3 linked regions of the Syntrophotalea carbinolica DSM 2380 genome follow. The protein of the gene in region 3 interacts with the protein of the main gene of each other region in a pairwise test. Links are inferred from orthologs where the notes say so. Each region holds a gene or a part of one and is shown on either strand. Other genes may lie near its edges.

What was found.
Region 1: the proteins of PCAR_RS03965 (region 3) and priA interact in binary tests that used the Escherichia coli proteins (3 or more experiments, as listed by UniProt). The link is inferred for Syntrophotalea carbinolica DSM 2380 from one-to-one orthologs.
Region 2: the proteins of PCAR_RS03965 (region 3) and PCAR_RS08655 interact in binary tests that used the Escherichia coli proteins (3 or more experiments, as listed by UniProt). The link is inferred for Syntrophotalea carbinolica DSM 2380 from one-to-one orthologs.

What each region holds. Positions count from the first base shown.
Region 1 is NC_007498.2:902,518-908,008, reverse strand. The notes cover bases 1,423-4,386. They hold priA (replication restart helicase PriA), read right to left. Parts: upstream 4,022-4,386; coding sequence 1,823-4,021; downstream 1,423-1,822. Other genes in these bases: PCAR_RS04590 (metallophosphoesterase), read left to right, coding at 4,177-4,386; PCAR_RS04600 (ornithine cyclodeaminase family protein), read left to right, coding at 1,423-1,810. In the rest of the region: PCAR_RS04610 (NAD(P)/FAD-dependent oxidoreductase), read right to left, coding at 1-105; PCAR_RS04605 (response regulator), read right to left, coding at 185-550; more of PCAR_RS04600, read left to right, coding at 851-1,422; more of PCAR_RS04590, read left to right, coding at 4,387-5,034; aroF (3-deoxy-7-phosphoheptulonate synthase), read right to left, coding at 5,003-5,491.
Region 2 is NC_007498.2:1,811,542-1,816,856, reverse strand. What follows is about bases 1,161-3,948. They hold PCAR_RS08655 (DNA polymerase III subunit chi), read right to left. Parts: upstream 2,869-3,948; coding sequence 2,452-2,868; downstream 1,161-2,451. Other genes in these bases: PCAR_RS08645 (thiamine pyrophosphate-dependent enzyme), read right to left, coding at 3,510-3,948; PCAR_RS08650 (2-oxoacid:acceptor oxidoreductase family protein), read right to left, coding at 2,911-3,456; PCAR_RS08660 (RsmE family RNA methyltransferase), read right to left, coding at 1,716-2,429; PCAR_RS08665 (RNA methyltransferase), read right to left, coding at 1,161-1,663. Outside these bases: PCAR_RS08670 (class I SAM-dependent RNA methyltransferase), read right to left, coding at 1-920; more of PCAR_RS08665, read right to left, coding at 929-1,160; more of PCAR_RS08645, read right to left, coding at 3,949-4,268; PCAR_RS08640 (3-methyl-2-oxobutanoate dehydrogenase subunit VorB), read right to left, coding at 4,271-5,315. UniProt on the Escherichia coli protein: Part of the beta sliding clamp loading complex, which hydrolyzes ATP to load the beta clamp onto primed DNA to form the DNA replication pre-initiation complex.
Region 3 is NC_007498.2:774,647-779,880, forward strand. The notes cover bases 939-3,645. They hold PCAR_RS03965 (single-stranded DNA-binding protein), read right to left. Parts: upstream 2,676-3,645; coding sequence 2,202-2,675; downstream 939-2,201. Other genes in these bases: PCAR_RS03960 (MBL fold metallo-hydrolase RNA specificity domain-containing protein), read right to left, coding at 939-1,816; PCAR_RS03970 (lysophospholipid acyltransferase family protein), read left to right, coding at 2,916-3,623; PCAR_RS03975 (ribonuclease J), read left to right, coding at 3,620-3,645. Outside these bases: PCAR_RS03955 (TIGR00730 family Rossman fold protein), read right to left, coding at 1-286; more of PCAR_RS03960, read right to left, coding at 407-938; more of PCAR_RS03975, read left to right, coding at 3,646-5,234. UniProt on the Escherichia coli protein: Plays an important role in DNA replication, recombination and repair. Binds to ssDNA and to an array of partner proteins to recruit them to their sites of action during DNA metabolism. Acts as a sliding platform that migrates on DNA via reptation.

The sequences.
Region 1 (5,491 bases), 130 kb from region 3 along the record:
CAGAATTTCAGGGGAGGTGATCCCACCAGGAATATGCGGTGCGATGGCAAAGGTTTCCTGGTCACGCTGAACAATGGCACCTTTTTCCAAAAGGTCCTTCTTCATAAAGATATCTCCTTCTTCAAAATAGGTTGTTTACATATCCAAATAACAAGGCCCCGACAGGTTCCGGGAAACCTACTCATCAAGCAATCAGCTTTCCTACCTGCCCCCGTAAATCATCCAGGCGAAACGGTTTGGACAAATACCCGTCCACGTTCATTTCAACCGCGCGGCCGCGCTCGGACTGCTGATCCTTGGCTGTCAGGATCAGAACCGGGCAATCCGGGATGGCAGGATCGCTGCGCAGCTTCTGTACCGTTTCGAACCCATCCATGCCACCGGGCATCATAATATCCATGATGACCAGGTCCGGCGATTCACGCCTGGCGAACTCAAGGGCCTGCTCGCCGCTTTCGGCAAGGATGATCTTACGATCGGAAGCTCCCAGACTGACCTGCAATAACGCTCGAATAGTCGGCTGGTCATCAACGACTAGAATTTTTTTCACCTTTTTTATCCGCCTCTATTCCCCGGAATCACTCATACAAAAGTATACAAAAGTGTTGGCATCAGCCTGGAATCCGATAACTATAAAGCAACTTTCTGGCAGGGGCAAGGCAATCTTAACCTGAATAGTCTTACTTTGCCCCATGCTTCACCATGGCTGCCCTCCGCGCTGCGGCAACATACCCAAGGTTTGGGCTTGGAAGACAACCCTAAACCCCCTATAATTTGTGCATCGGGATCGCATCCACCCCAACGCACCCTCATGATCACCCAACGCAACTCTTGCCAAAGGAGAGGCCCGATGGCCCTGTTTCTAAACGAGCACGACGTCCGGCAAATAGCGAACATGCCACTGGCGCTGCAAGCCGTGGAAGAGGCCCTGCGCCAGCACGCCCTTGGCCGGGCGGTCAACATCCCCAGGGAGCGCACCCGTGTCCAGAAGGGTGCACTGCACATTTTGCAGGGAGCGGTCGACAGCCTGGACGTCATCGGCTTCAAAGCCTATACGTCAACCCGCGAGGGGAATCGCTTTTTGGTGCATCTTTACCATGCGACGTCCGGACGGCTGGAAGCCATTATCGAAGCCAATTTTATGGGGATGCTGCGCACCGGTGCAGCCAGCGGCATCGCCAGTCGTTACTTGAGCCGGCCGGACGCCAGCGTTGTAGGATTGTTCGGTGCCGGCTGGCAGGCGCGCGGTCAACTGGCGGCCCTTTGCGCGGTACGGCCGATTCGACAGGCCAAGGTCTTTGCCCGCGACCGTCAACGCCTGGAAGCGTTCTGCCGGGAACAGGCCCGTCAGCTCAACATCGAGGTGTTGCCGGCGCAGGATCCGGAGCAGGTAGTCCGGGACAGCGACATTGTCACCACCGTCACAACGTCCGCAACGCCACTATTCGACAGCGAGTGGCTGACTCCCGGCTGTCACATCAACGCCGTCGGCAGCAACGCTCTGATTCGGGCCGAAATCGACGAAAAAACCATCCGCCGTTGCGATCCGGTGGTGGTCGACGCCAAAGATGTGGCTGCCCGCGAATGCGGGGATCTGCTGCCTTTGCTGGAAAAGGGTCGTATCCGCTGGTCGCAGATCCAGGAACTGGGCGACATCATTATCGACCGGCTGCCCGGCCGCACCAGCCCGACCCAGATCAGCCTGTTTGAATCGCACGGCATGGCTATCCAGGATCTTATGCTGGCGGCCTACGTGCTGCAACAGGCTAAAAAACAGGGACTGGGTATGGATTTGCCGTTCGGCGATTAAAACACTGTCGGCTCACAGCATATCCAGCGGGTCGACGTCGACGGTCATGGTCACCTTGCCGGGCAAAGCCCGTCGCAGTACGGGCATGCGGGTCAGGAGGTGGCGCAAAGGTGGGCGCGTCGAGGCCTTAAGCAACAGCTGGTAGCGGCTTTTGCCCCGCAAGCGGGCCAAAGGACAAGGTGCCGGGCCGAGAACCTCGATGCCGAGGTCCATCGCCGGGCCCAGAAGTTCCGCCACCAGAGCTTCTGCCGCGGCCTCGACCTGCTCACGCACGGCACCGGAAAGAACGCAATTGACCAGAAAACCGAAAGGCGGGTACCCCAACTCCTGCCGCAACGCCAGCTCCTCCCGGGCAAAACCGACATAATCGTGCCGCACGCAGCAGTCCAGGGCAAAGTGTTCATGGGCATAGGTCTGTACAAACACGCGTCCCGGACGCTCGCCCCGCCCCGCTCTTCCGGCAACCTGGGTCAGCAGCGTGAAAGCGCGCTCCGCGGCGCGAAAATCGGGCAGATTCAACAGATTATCGGCTTGCACCACCCCCACCAGCGTCACCCCCGGAAAATCGAGCCCCTTGGCCACCATTTGGGTGCCCACCAGCACATCTATAGCGCGTTTCTCCATAGCCGCCACCAGCGACTGGTGGGCACCTTTGCGTCCGGTGGTATCCCGATCCATCCGCGCGATGCGCGCCGTCGGCAACAACTCCTGCAATTCCTGCTCGAGCTTTTCGGTTCCGGCCCCCTCCGGCAGCAGATCCGCCCCCTGGCAGGCCGGGCATTGATCGGGGGGAGGCTGGCGGAAATCGCAATAGTTGCACCGCAACTCCTTTTGCCCCAGGTAAAAAGTCAGGGTGATATCGCAATGCGGACAGCGCAAGGCCTCACCGCAATCGGCACAGAGCAGATACGGCGCAAAACCACGGCGATTAAGCAACAACAGGGATTGTTCGCCGCGTTCCAGATTGGCGACCAAGGCATCCTTCAAGGCCTGGGCCAGGATCCCCTCGGGACGATCCTGGGTCAGGTCGATCAATTCCACCTCCGGCATGGGGCGACTCATAACCCGCTGCGGCAGCTCCAGGTAAGCGATTTTCCCCTGGCAGGCACGGTGGTAGGTCGTCAAGGCCGGCGTCGCACTGCCCAGCAACACCAGCGCCTGCTCCATCTGCCCCCGCATCAAAGCCAGGTCGCGGGCATGATAGCGGAACCCGTCGCCTTGCTTGTAGCTCGATTCGTGCTCCTCGTCGACAATGACCATGCCCAACCGCTGCAGGGGAGCGAAAACCGCCGAACGGGCACCGATGACAATGTCGACCTCACCGCGCGCCACACTACGCCAGGCATCAAAACGCTCCCCCAGAGACAAACCCGAGTGCAGCACCGCCAGCGAGGCACGTCCGCCGGCAAACCGGGCGCGAAAACGGCTGACCAGTTGCGGTGTCAACGCGATTTCGGGTACCAGCACCAGAGCTTGACGCCCGGAGCGCAACACCTGCTCGATGGCTTGCAGATACACTTCGGTCTTGCCGCTACCGGTGACGCCATGCAGCAACATGGGCTGAAAACCACCTTGTTGCAGAGCGGCATCGATGGAGGCAAAAACCTCGGCCTGCCGGTCCGTCATATCAACAGAGGTGTCTGCCGCAAGGGTCATATCCGAAAAAGGATCGCGCAGACGCTCCCTCTGCCCCTCGAGCACAAACCCTTGATCCACAAGCGCCCGCAGACTCGATTGACAATTGGGAAACACGGTCAGCAATTCGCTGCGGGCGACACAATCGACCCCTCTCAGATAGTCCAGCAGCTCTCGCTGCCGTGGCCCGCGCGGCATGCCGACCATCTCGGATGCCTGATAGATACGTTCGGTAAGAGCTTTCACCTCATGGTTGCCGCCCGACAACCCCGCCGGCAAGGCGGTACGGATGACTTCTCCCAAAGGGTACTGATAATACGCCGCCGCGCGGCGGAAAAAATCGACCATCGCCGGCGGGAAAGCAGGCTCGGAACCGAGCAGTTCAATCACCGGCTTCAGACCGTCCACCGCGCCCGTTTGCACATCGAGCACATACCCCGTTGCGGTACGCCGGCCCAGGGGCACCCGTACGCGCATGCCGCACCGCGCGTTCGAAACAAGAGCTTCCGGCACCAGATAGGAAAGAGTGCGGTCCAAAGGAGCCGCCACAGCCACCTCGGCAACCAGACCACTCATGCGGCATCGCCCCCAGGCAGATAAAGATATGCTATCGTCATTACAAACAACCTCTGATCGGGCCTTCGATAAGGCAGGTGACCGGTTGCCCCCACCGTTCATATTGTGGTACACGTTTTCAACGGCATTGCAGCCGTCCTGATCCAGGTTAATTTATGTCTGCTGTCAAACCAACCATCAAATCCCTGTCCCGTCGTCGTTTTTTGATCGGCGGAGCCGTCATGCTGGGTGGCCTGCTGACCGCCGATATCACGCTGCGCCAACCCCGGGATTTAAGCATGGAAGAATACATCCTGCGGCTCGCCAAAATCCCCCAGGGCAAGGAATTGCGCCTGGTTCAACTGTCGGATCTGCACCTACGCACCTCGCGTGGGTATTTTGAACGGGTTGCCCGGACCGTCAGTACAATGCGCCCGGATATCATTCTGCTTACCGGAGATTATCTCGAACAGAGTCGCAATCTGGCAGGGGTTTTGAAATTCTTGCAACAGCTGCACGCCCCGGCAGGGATTTTTGCCGTGCAGGGCAACTGGGAGTACTGGGCACGGCTGGAAGGAGAGAATCTGCGCCGCCAGTTCAGCCGGGCGGATGTAACGCTGCTGATCAACGAACGTCGCGACGTACGGATCCATGGCCTGCCCCTGTCCATCCTGGGCCTCGACTATCCGTCCCCCGCCGACCAGGTCGCCCGGCTCGTCAAAGAAGCCTCTCCGAAGCGCCTTAACGTCATGTTGTCCCATGTCCCGGCTTTCAACCACCAGTTGCTCGACAAGCACGTCGACCTGGTGCTGGCCGGGCACACGCACGGCGGACAAGTGCGGCTGCCACTGCTGCCGCCGTTCTATCTGCCCCGTTATTCCGGATCCTTCGTAGCCGGATTCTACAAAGCGGGATGGGCCGGGGTACCCCTTTACGTCAACCGCGGACTGGGCACCAGCATGCTACCGATTCGTTTCCTGTGCCCACCGGAAATAACCCTGTTCAGACTTGTGTCTCAAAAGCAGGATCGTTGAGTTTCGCAAAGCAATCCTGCAAAAACCTCAACTCTTTCATCAGCAGTGCAAAACCCTGCCCGTCGAGACTCTGTGCGCCATCGCAAAGCGCCTTGTCCGGTGACGGATGCACCTCAATCATCAATCCATGCGCCCCCGCCGCCAAAGCCGCCCGCGCCATGATCGGCACCAGCGGACGCCGACCGGTAGCGTGACTCGGATCGACGATGATCGGCAGGTGGCTCAAGGCTTTGACCAGCGGAACGACCGACAGATCCAAGGTATTGCGGGTTGCCGTTTCAAAGGTGCGGATCCCGCGTTCGCACAGAACGACCTGATCGTTACCTTCGGCCACGATATATTCGGCCGCGGCCAGAAATTCCTCGATGGTCGCACTCATCCCCCGTTTGAGAAGAATCGGACAACGCAGACGCCCCACTTCCTTAAGCAAATCGAAATTCTGCATGTTGCGGGCACC
Region 2 (5,315 bases), 1.0 Mb from region 3 along the record:
AGACGCGCAACGGGCAGGCTGAAATTACCCATACCGCAGAAAAGATCCAACACCCTCCCCGGCGGATTGCTGACCAACGTACCGACAACCTCGCGCACCATGGCTCGATTTTGCGGCAGGTTGATCTGGGCGAAACCACCCGGTCCGTACCCAAGTCGCAGTTCCGGAGTATCGACCTCGATCAGCAACTCCACCGGCCCGCACACATGTTGCAGATTATGCTTGCGACCGGTTTGAACAAAAAGCCCCATATTCGCCGACAGGGCACCCGGCTTCAGGTGAGTCACGAAGTCATCCACATCGTTGGCCAGGCAATGAACGACAGCCCTCACCCGCTCCTGGTCATCGACAGCCAGGTCGATCTGCGAAACAAACTGGCTCCAGCGCGTATTTTCGATCCATGACCGCAACAGGTCCTTGGCTTGATTCAGCAGCGGATGAAGAATGGGGCAATGGTCTACCGGTATGACATAATGACTTCCCCGGCGATAAAATCCGACCAGAAAACCTTTTGGCGTATTCAGACACTTAAGCTGCACCCGGCTGCGATAGCCCCATTGCTGGGGTGATGGCACAATCGGCCGGACAAGCTCGGAATCCACGTCGAGCTTGCGCACCAGAAAGTCTCGAAAAATCGTCTCCTTCCAATGACATTGCTCGGCGTATGGCAGATGCAGCCACTGACAACCGCCGCATTGCCCGAAGGCGGGACAAGCCGGTGCGATGCGATGTTCGGACGCCACCAGGACACGCTCCGCCCGAGCTTCGATATAGCGTTTTTTTTGTCGCACAATCCGGCACTGTACGTGGTCGCCGGGCACGGTAAGGGGCACAAAAACCACCTTTCCGGCATAGCGCCCGACACCGCTGCCGCCATAGGCAAGCGACTCAATGTGCAGGTCGTCTATATAATCGGACATATTTGCCATCACTCTTCCCGACGCTGCCCGTTGAGCCAGTCCAGACGACTCCAGAGCCCTCTCAAGATACGCACCTCCCGATCATTGAGCCCGGCCCGGCCGAAAATCCTGCGGAAGCTGCGCAAAATATGATCCGGATTCTGAGGGTCGAGAAAACCGATATCGGTAAGCGTATCCCGCATGTGTCGGTACATGGCTTCCAGGGTAGCTATGGACGATGTCGATTTCCTGCCCGCCGTCTTGCCACATGCTATCGCAGCAACACGCGACGTCTCGTAAAGACAGATCGATACGGACTGGGCCAGATTCATGGAAGGACAGGCATCGTCCGTAGGAATAGTTACAAAGCGCTGACAGAGATCGAGTTCCGAAGTCTCCAGCCCTTTGTCCTCCCGCCCAAAAACCCAAGCTACCCTGCCACCCTGGGTAGCGGGGATGAATTCCCGGGCAGCATCGTCCGGATGCAGAAAATCCTCGCGATATTTACCAAACCGTCGCGTTGTGCCATACGCAAGATTACAATCCGCCAGCGCAGAGGGCAAATCGGGAAACAGACGCGCCCCTTCCAAAATCCCCGACGCCTTGACCGCCATACGCCGGGCATCATCGCACAAATGATCCGCCACAGGGTTTACCAGACGCAAATCGGAAAACCCGAAATTCATCATGGCCCGACAAACGGAACCTATATTAAGCGGCCCCTGGGGTTCAACGAGAACCACACAGATATGAGCGAAATTCATAATGACCTCATTTCCCCTGTTACCCTATTGCATGACCTATCTTCCGCCACCGTCAGTCGAGACCGCCCAACATAAACTGCACGAGGGCTGCTCCGGCGATGGCGGCAGTTTCCGTACGGAGAATCCGTGGGCCGAGGCTTACCGTCAGAATCCCGGCGTCGGAAGCCTGTTGTGCTTCATGCCGGGCAAAGCCTCCTTCGGGCCCTATTATTATCGAAGCGCTGCTGATATCTTTCGACGTAAAAGCGTCATGCAGCCTCGCCTGCGCATCCCCCTCGTAAAGCATGAGGTTAAGATCCCACATACTCACTTCTTCGAGAACCTGATCGAAGCTCATGACAGGACCAAGCTCGGGGATATCCCCCCTGCGGCACTGTTTGGCCGCACGCAGGACGACTTCGGGCCAGCGATGAGATTTACGCTGCCCGGCATCCCTTTCTGCAAGCGTTGTGGAATGCGAACATACGAACGGCACTATGCGTTGGACACCCAATTCCACACTTTTTTGCAAAATCAGCTCGAAACGCTCTTTTTCCGGCAGTGCCTGATAAAGTGTCAGCGACTTTGACGGAACACATGTCGATACAAGCGGCTGAAACGGCACGACCTTGTTTGAATCGACGAGTCGCGCCCTGAAACAGATACCCTGGCTATCGACAACCGTCACAATAGCCCCGGGACGAATCGACCAATACGACAAAGCCCTGACCGCATCGGGCGGCAGGGCCATTTCCTTTTCAACGACGGCAGGGCAATCGAGCCGCACAACGCTCCGAGCCCCTCCCTTGTTAACGCATGGCAACCTCAAAACCGGTCTCCCGAAAATGCGCATACCGCTTCCTCGCGGCAACCTTAAGCTGCGGCTCGTAAAGCTCCGCAAAATCAATAACCAGATCGAACTGGCGGATAAAATCCAAGGAACAGGGCTTGCCCATAATGAGCACCCCGGCATTGTTCGGATTGCGTTCTTCTACCTCAATAATGACCGGTTCGTCAAGACAATCCACAGCCCCATTATCGTAAACATGCGGAATAAAGGCTCCCTTCTTCCAGGTCCACATGAACCGGTCGAGGGTCACCCCCTGATTATCGTCGCAAACCATGACCAACACCCGTTGCCCCTGAGTGAAAAAATGCTCGGCCAATTCACACAGGTGTTTTGCTTTTTCGGGGCGTTTAATTTTAACGAACTCAACCCGCGTCATGCGTCTAACACCCTATCTTCCTGTAAAAACGGAGCGCAGCCCCTATGCCTTGCGGGCAAAATCGGCGCCACAATCCAGAGCCTGGTTGTTGGCCGGGATAAATCGCTTGTTGCGTTCAGGTAGTATCTTGTCGAGCCCCGATTTTAAACTATCCAGACTTACGACGCCGGTCAGCTCTGCATAAGCGCCCATCACAATCATATTAACGAGGCGCGCGTTGCCGACTTCCGCTGCCAATTCATTGGCCGGAACGCCAAGCAACCGCAGATCGGAGCGATGCTGAGGCACCTGTTCGACGAGAGAGGAGTTATAGATGCACAGACCGCCCGATGCGATACCCTCAAAATACTTATCCATAGCGAGTTGATTGAACAACAAGGCCGTCCCCGGATGGCCGATAACGGGAGAGCCTATTTCTTCCCCGGAGACAATCACGGTACAGGTGGCCGCCCCGCCGCGTTTTTCAGGGCCATAGGCAGGAAAATAGGTCGCATTCTTGTCCTCAAGAATGGCAGCACACGCCAACAGGTTGCCGACAAGCAAAATACCTTGCCCGCCGTACCCGGCCATAAAAACATTATCGCTCATTACGTCAAGTCCATTTCGCAAGCAGTTTCAGGCTTAGGAACAACACTACCGCCCTACCCTTTGGTCGTGATGTCCTTATAAACGCCAAGCGGGAAAAAATCCATCATCTCGTTACCGACCCGGGCATTAGCATCGATGGGCGACATTCCCCAGTTGGTCGGACAGGCGCCCAGAACCTCGACAAAAGCAAAGCCCTGTTTTTTTACCTGCATTTCAAAAGCCTTGAGAATCGTTCGACCGGCCTCAATGGCACGTTTCGGCGTATCCACCGCCACCCGCGCTGAAAAACCGGTACCGTCAAGCATGGCGAGCAATTCGGCCACACGGATCGGATGCCCCTCTTTCGCAACATCGCGACCATAGGGGGAGGTCGTCGTAACCTGCCCCGGCAATGTGGTCGGAGCCATCTGCCCGCCGGTCATGCCGTATGTCGTATTGTTCAGAAAGATAACGGTAATCGGCTCCCCGCGATTGGCTGCGTGAATGATTTCCGCGGTTCCGATCGCGGCCAGATCCCCGTCCCCCTGATAGGTGAAAACCACATTGTCCGGGTGAACGCGCTTCACGCCGGTAGCAACGGCCGGAGCACGTCCGTGAGGGGCCTCGACGACATCGATATCGAAATAGTCGTACAGCAGAACGCTGCACCCGACGGAGCCGATGCCTACCGTTTGCTGTTGCACATCGAGCAGGTCGATAGCTTCCGCCACCAGGCGATGCACCGTACCATGATGACACCCGGCACAATAATGAGTGGGAACTTCCTTCAATGCCGAGGGACGCTGGAAAACCGTCTGAACGTTAGAATCCATGATCAGTCCTTATAGTGCTTACAGATCTGTTCGAAGATTTCTTCAGGATTAGGCAGAGAACCGGTGCCCCCTGGCCGTCCGTAAAAACGTATATCCGCACCGGGATGGGCGGATAGCCGAACGTCTTCGACCATCTGACCGTTATTCAACTCCACACACAGTACCTTGGGCGTCTCGGCCGTTGCCTTGCGATAAATTTCGGCCGGGAAAGGATAGAGCGTGATCGGCCGGATCAGGCCGACTTTAAGTCCTTCCCTGCGCGCCATGGCGATAGCTGTCTTGACGATGCGCGCTGCCCCGCCGAATGCCGTCAGAATCAATTCGGCATCCTCCAGGCCGGTGGCTTCAAAACGGATTTCCCGCTCTTTCAGCCGTTCATATTTAGCATGCAGATGCCAGTTATGCGCCTCCAATTCACCATCGCCAAGGTACAGAGACTTTACAGCGTTGCTGCGGATTCGGCCTCTCTTGCCGGTAACAGCCCAGTCTTTAGCCGGAAGATCCTCGGGAGCCCGGTAGGAATTGGGCACCAACGCTTCTTTCATCTGCCCCAGCATGGCATCGCCGAGAATCATGGCGGGGATACGATACCGGTCGGAAAGATCGAAAGCCAGCATGGTCAAATCGTAAAGCTCCTGAACCGAGTGAGGCGCCAGCACTATCAGATGGTATCCCCCGTGTCCGGCCCCTTTGACCGCCTGAAAGTAATCGGCCTGCGACACATCGATCCCGCCCAGACCGGGACCGGGCCGCTGAATATTGACTATAACGGCAGGCACTTCGGATCCGGCCATAAAAGACATGCCCTCGGCCTTGAGTGAAATGCCCGGCCCGGAGGAGGATGTCATGACGCGCCCTCCGGCGGCACCGGCGCCGAGAACCATATTGATGGCAGCCACTTCGCTCTCGGCCTGGACAAACGTGCCGCCGACCAGGGGCATTTCGCGCGACATGTATTCAGGGATATCGTTCTGCGGAGTGATGGGGTAACCGAAATAATAACGGCAGCCAGCCTCGATAGCTCCCATGGCTATCGCTTCATTACCC
Region 3 (5,234 bases):
GCACCCTTTTCAGGCGTTCTTCAGCTTTTTCCGGATCCATGGTTCTGGCGCTGCCAAACACCACCACAGTACTGTCGATGCCAACATCCTGTTGAATCAGTTCTGGCTTTAAAAGTTCAAGCTGAAGGCGAACCGGGCGCAACTCATCGCGCAGCAGGAAATCATCGTCGTGATAGGCCAGCAGGTAGGACGGCGATTCTGTTTGCGGCGAAGGCACGCAGAGTTTGGCCGCTTCAGCATCTTCGGCGGCATTTGGGAAAGGCCGTTGTTTGCTATGGTTCGGCATCTGTCTATTTTCTCCTTGCTGACAGGCAATAACCTGGTATTTCCGTTGTAGTATCTGAACACCGAAAGCTCCGGAAGTGTCTCAAGATCTGTATCAATTGTTTTAGGTTGCCGCTTCAGTTCATACGTTGAATGATTGCAGGGGCTCCGGAATTACCACGTTGTCGAGGGCCAGCTCTGTTTGGAGGGCCTGCCGCAGACTACTGGAAGCGTCCTCTTCGCCATGAACTATGAACGTGTGCTCCGGCTTCTTTTCCATAACCCGCACAAATTCCAGGAGCCCGTCCCGGTCAGCGTGGCCAGAGAAGCCGGTAAAAATTTCCACGTTGGCTTTCACCTGGTATTCCTCACCGTAAATACCAACGGACGGCTTCTTTTCTACAATATATCGGCCTAGAGTATTCGGTGCCTGCCAACCGGTCAGGAGGATGGTGTTTCGGGAGTTCCCGATACGGTTTCGAAGATGATGGAGGATGCGCCCCCCCTCCAGCATGCCACTGGCGCTAATAATTATCGCTGGGATTTTGAGGCTGTTGAGAGCTTTGGACTCCTCCACCGTTTTGGTGTATTGGAGACGCCCGAAACCAAAGGGGTTTTTATCTTCGTCCGTTAGCAGAAATTCCCGGATCTCGGCATCGAAATCCTCCAGATGAAGGCGGAAGATGTCGGTGACCCGGGTTGCTAATGGGCTGTCGACGAAGATCGGCAGGTCGGGAATCCGCCCAGCGTTGTGGAGTTTGTGCAAAGCGTAGACGAGTTGTTGAGTCCGACCGACGGCAAAGGCCGGGATCAAAAGCGAGCCACCACGAGTGACGGTCTCATTGACGATGCGTTCCAGCTCCTCTTCAGACTCAAGATAAGGAGGATGCAGTCGGTTGCCGTAGGTGCTCTCCATGATGAGAATATCGGCACCGTCGCCGATCGGCACGGGATCGCGGATGATGGGGATCCCCGGTCTTCCTATATCGCCGCTGAACACGAGCCGTCGGTTTCGGCCGGTTTCTTGATCGTCGATGTCGAGGATTACGTGAGCGCTGCCCAGCATATGTCCGGCATCAACAAAAGTGACATAGACACCGGGAAAGAGACGGTGCCGCCGCTCGTAGCCGATACCTACAAACTGTTTCATGGCCTTAGTTACGTCTGCTCTGGTGTAGAGAGGTTCGAAAAGACGCTGGCCCTTTTTTTTGCGCCGGCGGTTGACAAACTCTACATCTTTCTCCTGGATAAATGCACTGTCCATAAGCATGACTTCGCATAGGTCTCGTGTTGCCGCGGTGCAGAAGATTTCGCCAGCAAAGCCGTTCTTAACGAAACAGGGGATGCGTCCGGAATGATCGATGTGTGCGTGGGAGAGAACCAGGCAATCGATCTCTTTGCCTTGGCAAAATTCGCTGCGATTTCGTTCGAACGATTCCTTTCTCTTGCCCTGAAACAAGCCGCAGTCGAGCAAGATTTTTTTGCCATTGACTTCCAGTAAATGCTGGGAGCCGGTGACCGTCTGAACGGCGCCGTGAAAGGTGATTTTCATTTTTCCCCTCTATCAGAAACACTGCAGAGCGTTTCACAAATCTTTTCTTTATCAATAACAATGATCTGAACTTTCTGCCAAATTTTATCATTGTCTAGTAAGTTGTCTAATCAGGGCTCATCCTTTTAAACTTTCACAGGAAAGTAAGTGAGCGAGTGAAAAGATAGAAGAGTAACCGGTGTCAGCCTCCTTGAGAATGGCAACGATCTGCGTTTCCGTGAATCGTGATTTTTTCATAAGAGCCTACTGGTCGTAGTGTGCCAGAAAGTTCTGCTTTTGCCATGTCTGTCATTTGGGGAAGCTTAGGTTTCCATTTTGACAAAAGAAAAAGGCTGCAAGATCAATGTCTTGCAGCCTTTGTTTACATTTTTTGTAGGCACCTATCCTAAAACGGAATATCGTCGTCCGGATTGAACGGGGGCTCTTCGTACTGATTTTGCTGGGGTTGGTTGTTGCTTGCCGGGCGTTCCTGGCGTTCCGGATGCGGTTCGCGACGTTGATAGCCGCCACCTCCACCGCTGTTGTCGTCGCCGGGACGACCGAGCATCTGCATCTGGTCGGCGACGATTTCGGTGATGTAGCGCCGGTTGCCGTCGCGATCCTCGTAGGAGCGGGTCTGGATTTTGCCCTCGATATAAACCTGCCGGCCTTTGCTCAGATATTTGCCGCAGATTTCGGCCAGTTGCCGCCACGCAACGATATTGTGCCACTCGGTTTTTTCCTGGCTGTTGCCGTCGCGATCCTTGTAACGCTCTGTTGTCGCCAGCGAAAAGTTGGCAACGGCAGTGCCGGACGCCGTGTAGCGCAGTTCGGGATCTTTGCCGAGATTGCCGACCAGAATGACTTTGTTAACCGACATGAGCTATAGCCTCCATGAGTATTTGTTTATCTTTGTGTTCTGTTCACGCGAGTCTAACGGAAATACGTGGGGGTGTAAAGGACTCTTTGCCCCGTTTTATCCATGGTGCGACGCCGTAAAAACGTCCATGGCCTATGATTCCATCCCTGCCGGTCGCGTACACGGCTGAAAAGGTTTGACTCTCCTCGGGCAGGTTTCGTAAACTGGCGCGATATATATAAAATATAGGGAGTTTATTTTATGCTGCGTACCTTGTTTTATGCCGTTACCTTTGTGCCCTGGACTCTGCTCGTTATCTTGACAGGGTTGCCGTTTTCCTACGTTCACAAGAACTTCCTGCATAGCTATGCCACCTTTTGGGCCAAGGTAAGCCTGCGGTTGGCCGGTGTGCGGTTGGTGGTGGAAGGCCGGGAGAATCTGCCAGCGGAGGGCGCCGTGGTGTTTATGCCCAATCACCAGAGCAACTTCGACATTCTGGCTCTGTTTGCGGCGTTGTCGAGGCAGTTTCGCTGGTTGGCCAAGGAAGAGTTGTTTCACATTCCGCTGTTCGGGTTGACCATGCGGCGCGCCGGCTATATTCCGGTTGACCGCTCCAATCGCAAAAAGAGTGTGGAGAGTATGCGCCACGCCATCGAGCGCATTTCCGACGGAACCTCGGTAGTGATTTTCCCCGAGGGTACGCGCTCGCCGGATGGGCACTTAAAGGAATTCAAGGCCGGCAGCTTTACCCTGGCCATTCAGGCGCAGGTGCCTATCGTTCCCATTGCCATCACCGGCAGTCGCGATGTCATGCCGAAGCACAGTCGCTGGATTCGCGGCGGCCGCGTAACCGTAACCATCATGCCGCCTGTATCGACCGCAGACCGGGCGGTCAAGGAACGTAACGAGCTGATGCAGGAAGTTCGCGGCCCTATTGAGGCGCTGGTGGAAAAGGCCCTGCAATCATGACCGAGGCGTTTGCCGCGACATGGCAACCTTTGCCGCCCGAGGCGGTGCGGATTCTGCCGCTGGGAGGCCTGGGAGAAATCGGTCTCAACATGATGGTGGTGGAATACCGGGACGAGTTGCTGATTATCGACTGCGGCCTGATGTTTCCCGAACCGCACATGCCCGGTATCGATCTGGTGATCCCGGATATCAGCTGCCTGGAGGATCACACCCACCGCATTCGCGGCCTGGTGCTCACGCACGGCCATGAAGATCACATCGGTGCGGTGCCGTTTTTGCTCCGTAAGCTCGGCTTCCCGACGGTGTACGGTTCGCCTTTGACGCTTGGTCTGTTGCGCCACAGGCTGGCGGAACATGATCTTCTCGGGCTGGCCGAGCTTGTCGAGGTGGCACCCCGGCAGGCCCTTGAGCTGGGCGCCTTTCATGTCGAGCTGTTTCGCGTCACCCACTCCATCGTCGATGGCCTCGGTCTGGCTATTCGTACCCATATGGGCTGGATTGTTCACACCGGTGATTTCAAGTTGGATCAGACCCCTGTCGACAATCAGCCGACCGATCTGGTACGGCTGGCTGCCTACGGCGAAGAAGGGGTACTGCTGCTGCTGTCCGATTCCACCAATGTGGAAAAAAAAGGATTTACCCTCTCGGAGCGGGAAGTGGCGACGGCGTTTGGCGAGATTATGCCGCAAGCCAGGGGCCTGGTGGTGGTGGCCACCTTTTCGTCCAACATCCATCGGATTCAGCAGGTGGTACAGGCGGCCGTCGCGTGTGGACGCAAAGTCGTCATCACCGGCCGCAGCATGGAAGCCAATACCCGCATTGCCCGGGAGTTGGGGTATCTGAAGATTCCCGACGATGTGTTGATCGATGTCAGGCAGGCCCGGGATCTGCCGCGTCACCGCGTCGCCATGTTGACGACCGGTAGTCAGGGTGAGCCGCAGAGTTGTCTGGTGCGCATGTCCAGAGATGAGTTCAAGCAGCTGCCCCTGGAAAAGGGGGACACGGTCATCCTTTCTTCCAAGTTTATTCCCGGCAACGAAAAGGCCATCAACCGGCTGATCAATCATCTGTACCGCCGCGGCTCTGAAGTGTTCTATGAAACCACCAGCGAAGTGCACGTGTCGGGACACGCCAGTCAGGGGGAACTGAAAATGGTTCTGTCGCTGGTGCGGCCCGATTATTTCGTGCCTATTCACGGTGAATACCGGCATTTGGTCAAACATGCCGAGCTGGCGCGCGGCATGGGGGTGGCCGGGGAGTGCATCGAGGTGCTGGAAGACGGTTATCCGCTTTGTGTTTCCGCCGATGGGCTGGTGCGCGAGCCGCGACTGGAGACGGGACGCGTGCTGGTCGATGGACGTGGCGTCGGTGATGTGGGGCACATGGAGTTGCGCGATCGGCGCCATGTCGCCAACCATGGCCTGGTGGTGGTGATGTTGACCGTCAGTACCTCGGACGGCAGCATTCTGTATGGACCGGAGCTGCTGACCCGGGGGTTTGTCGCCGAAGAAGAAACCGACCTTCTGGAAGCCGCCCGGAGTCAGCTTTGGGAAACCCTGGAGGAGATTGCGCCGGAAACCTCCGGGGAACGGGAAACCCTGGAGGTGGAGG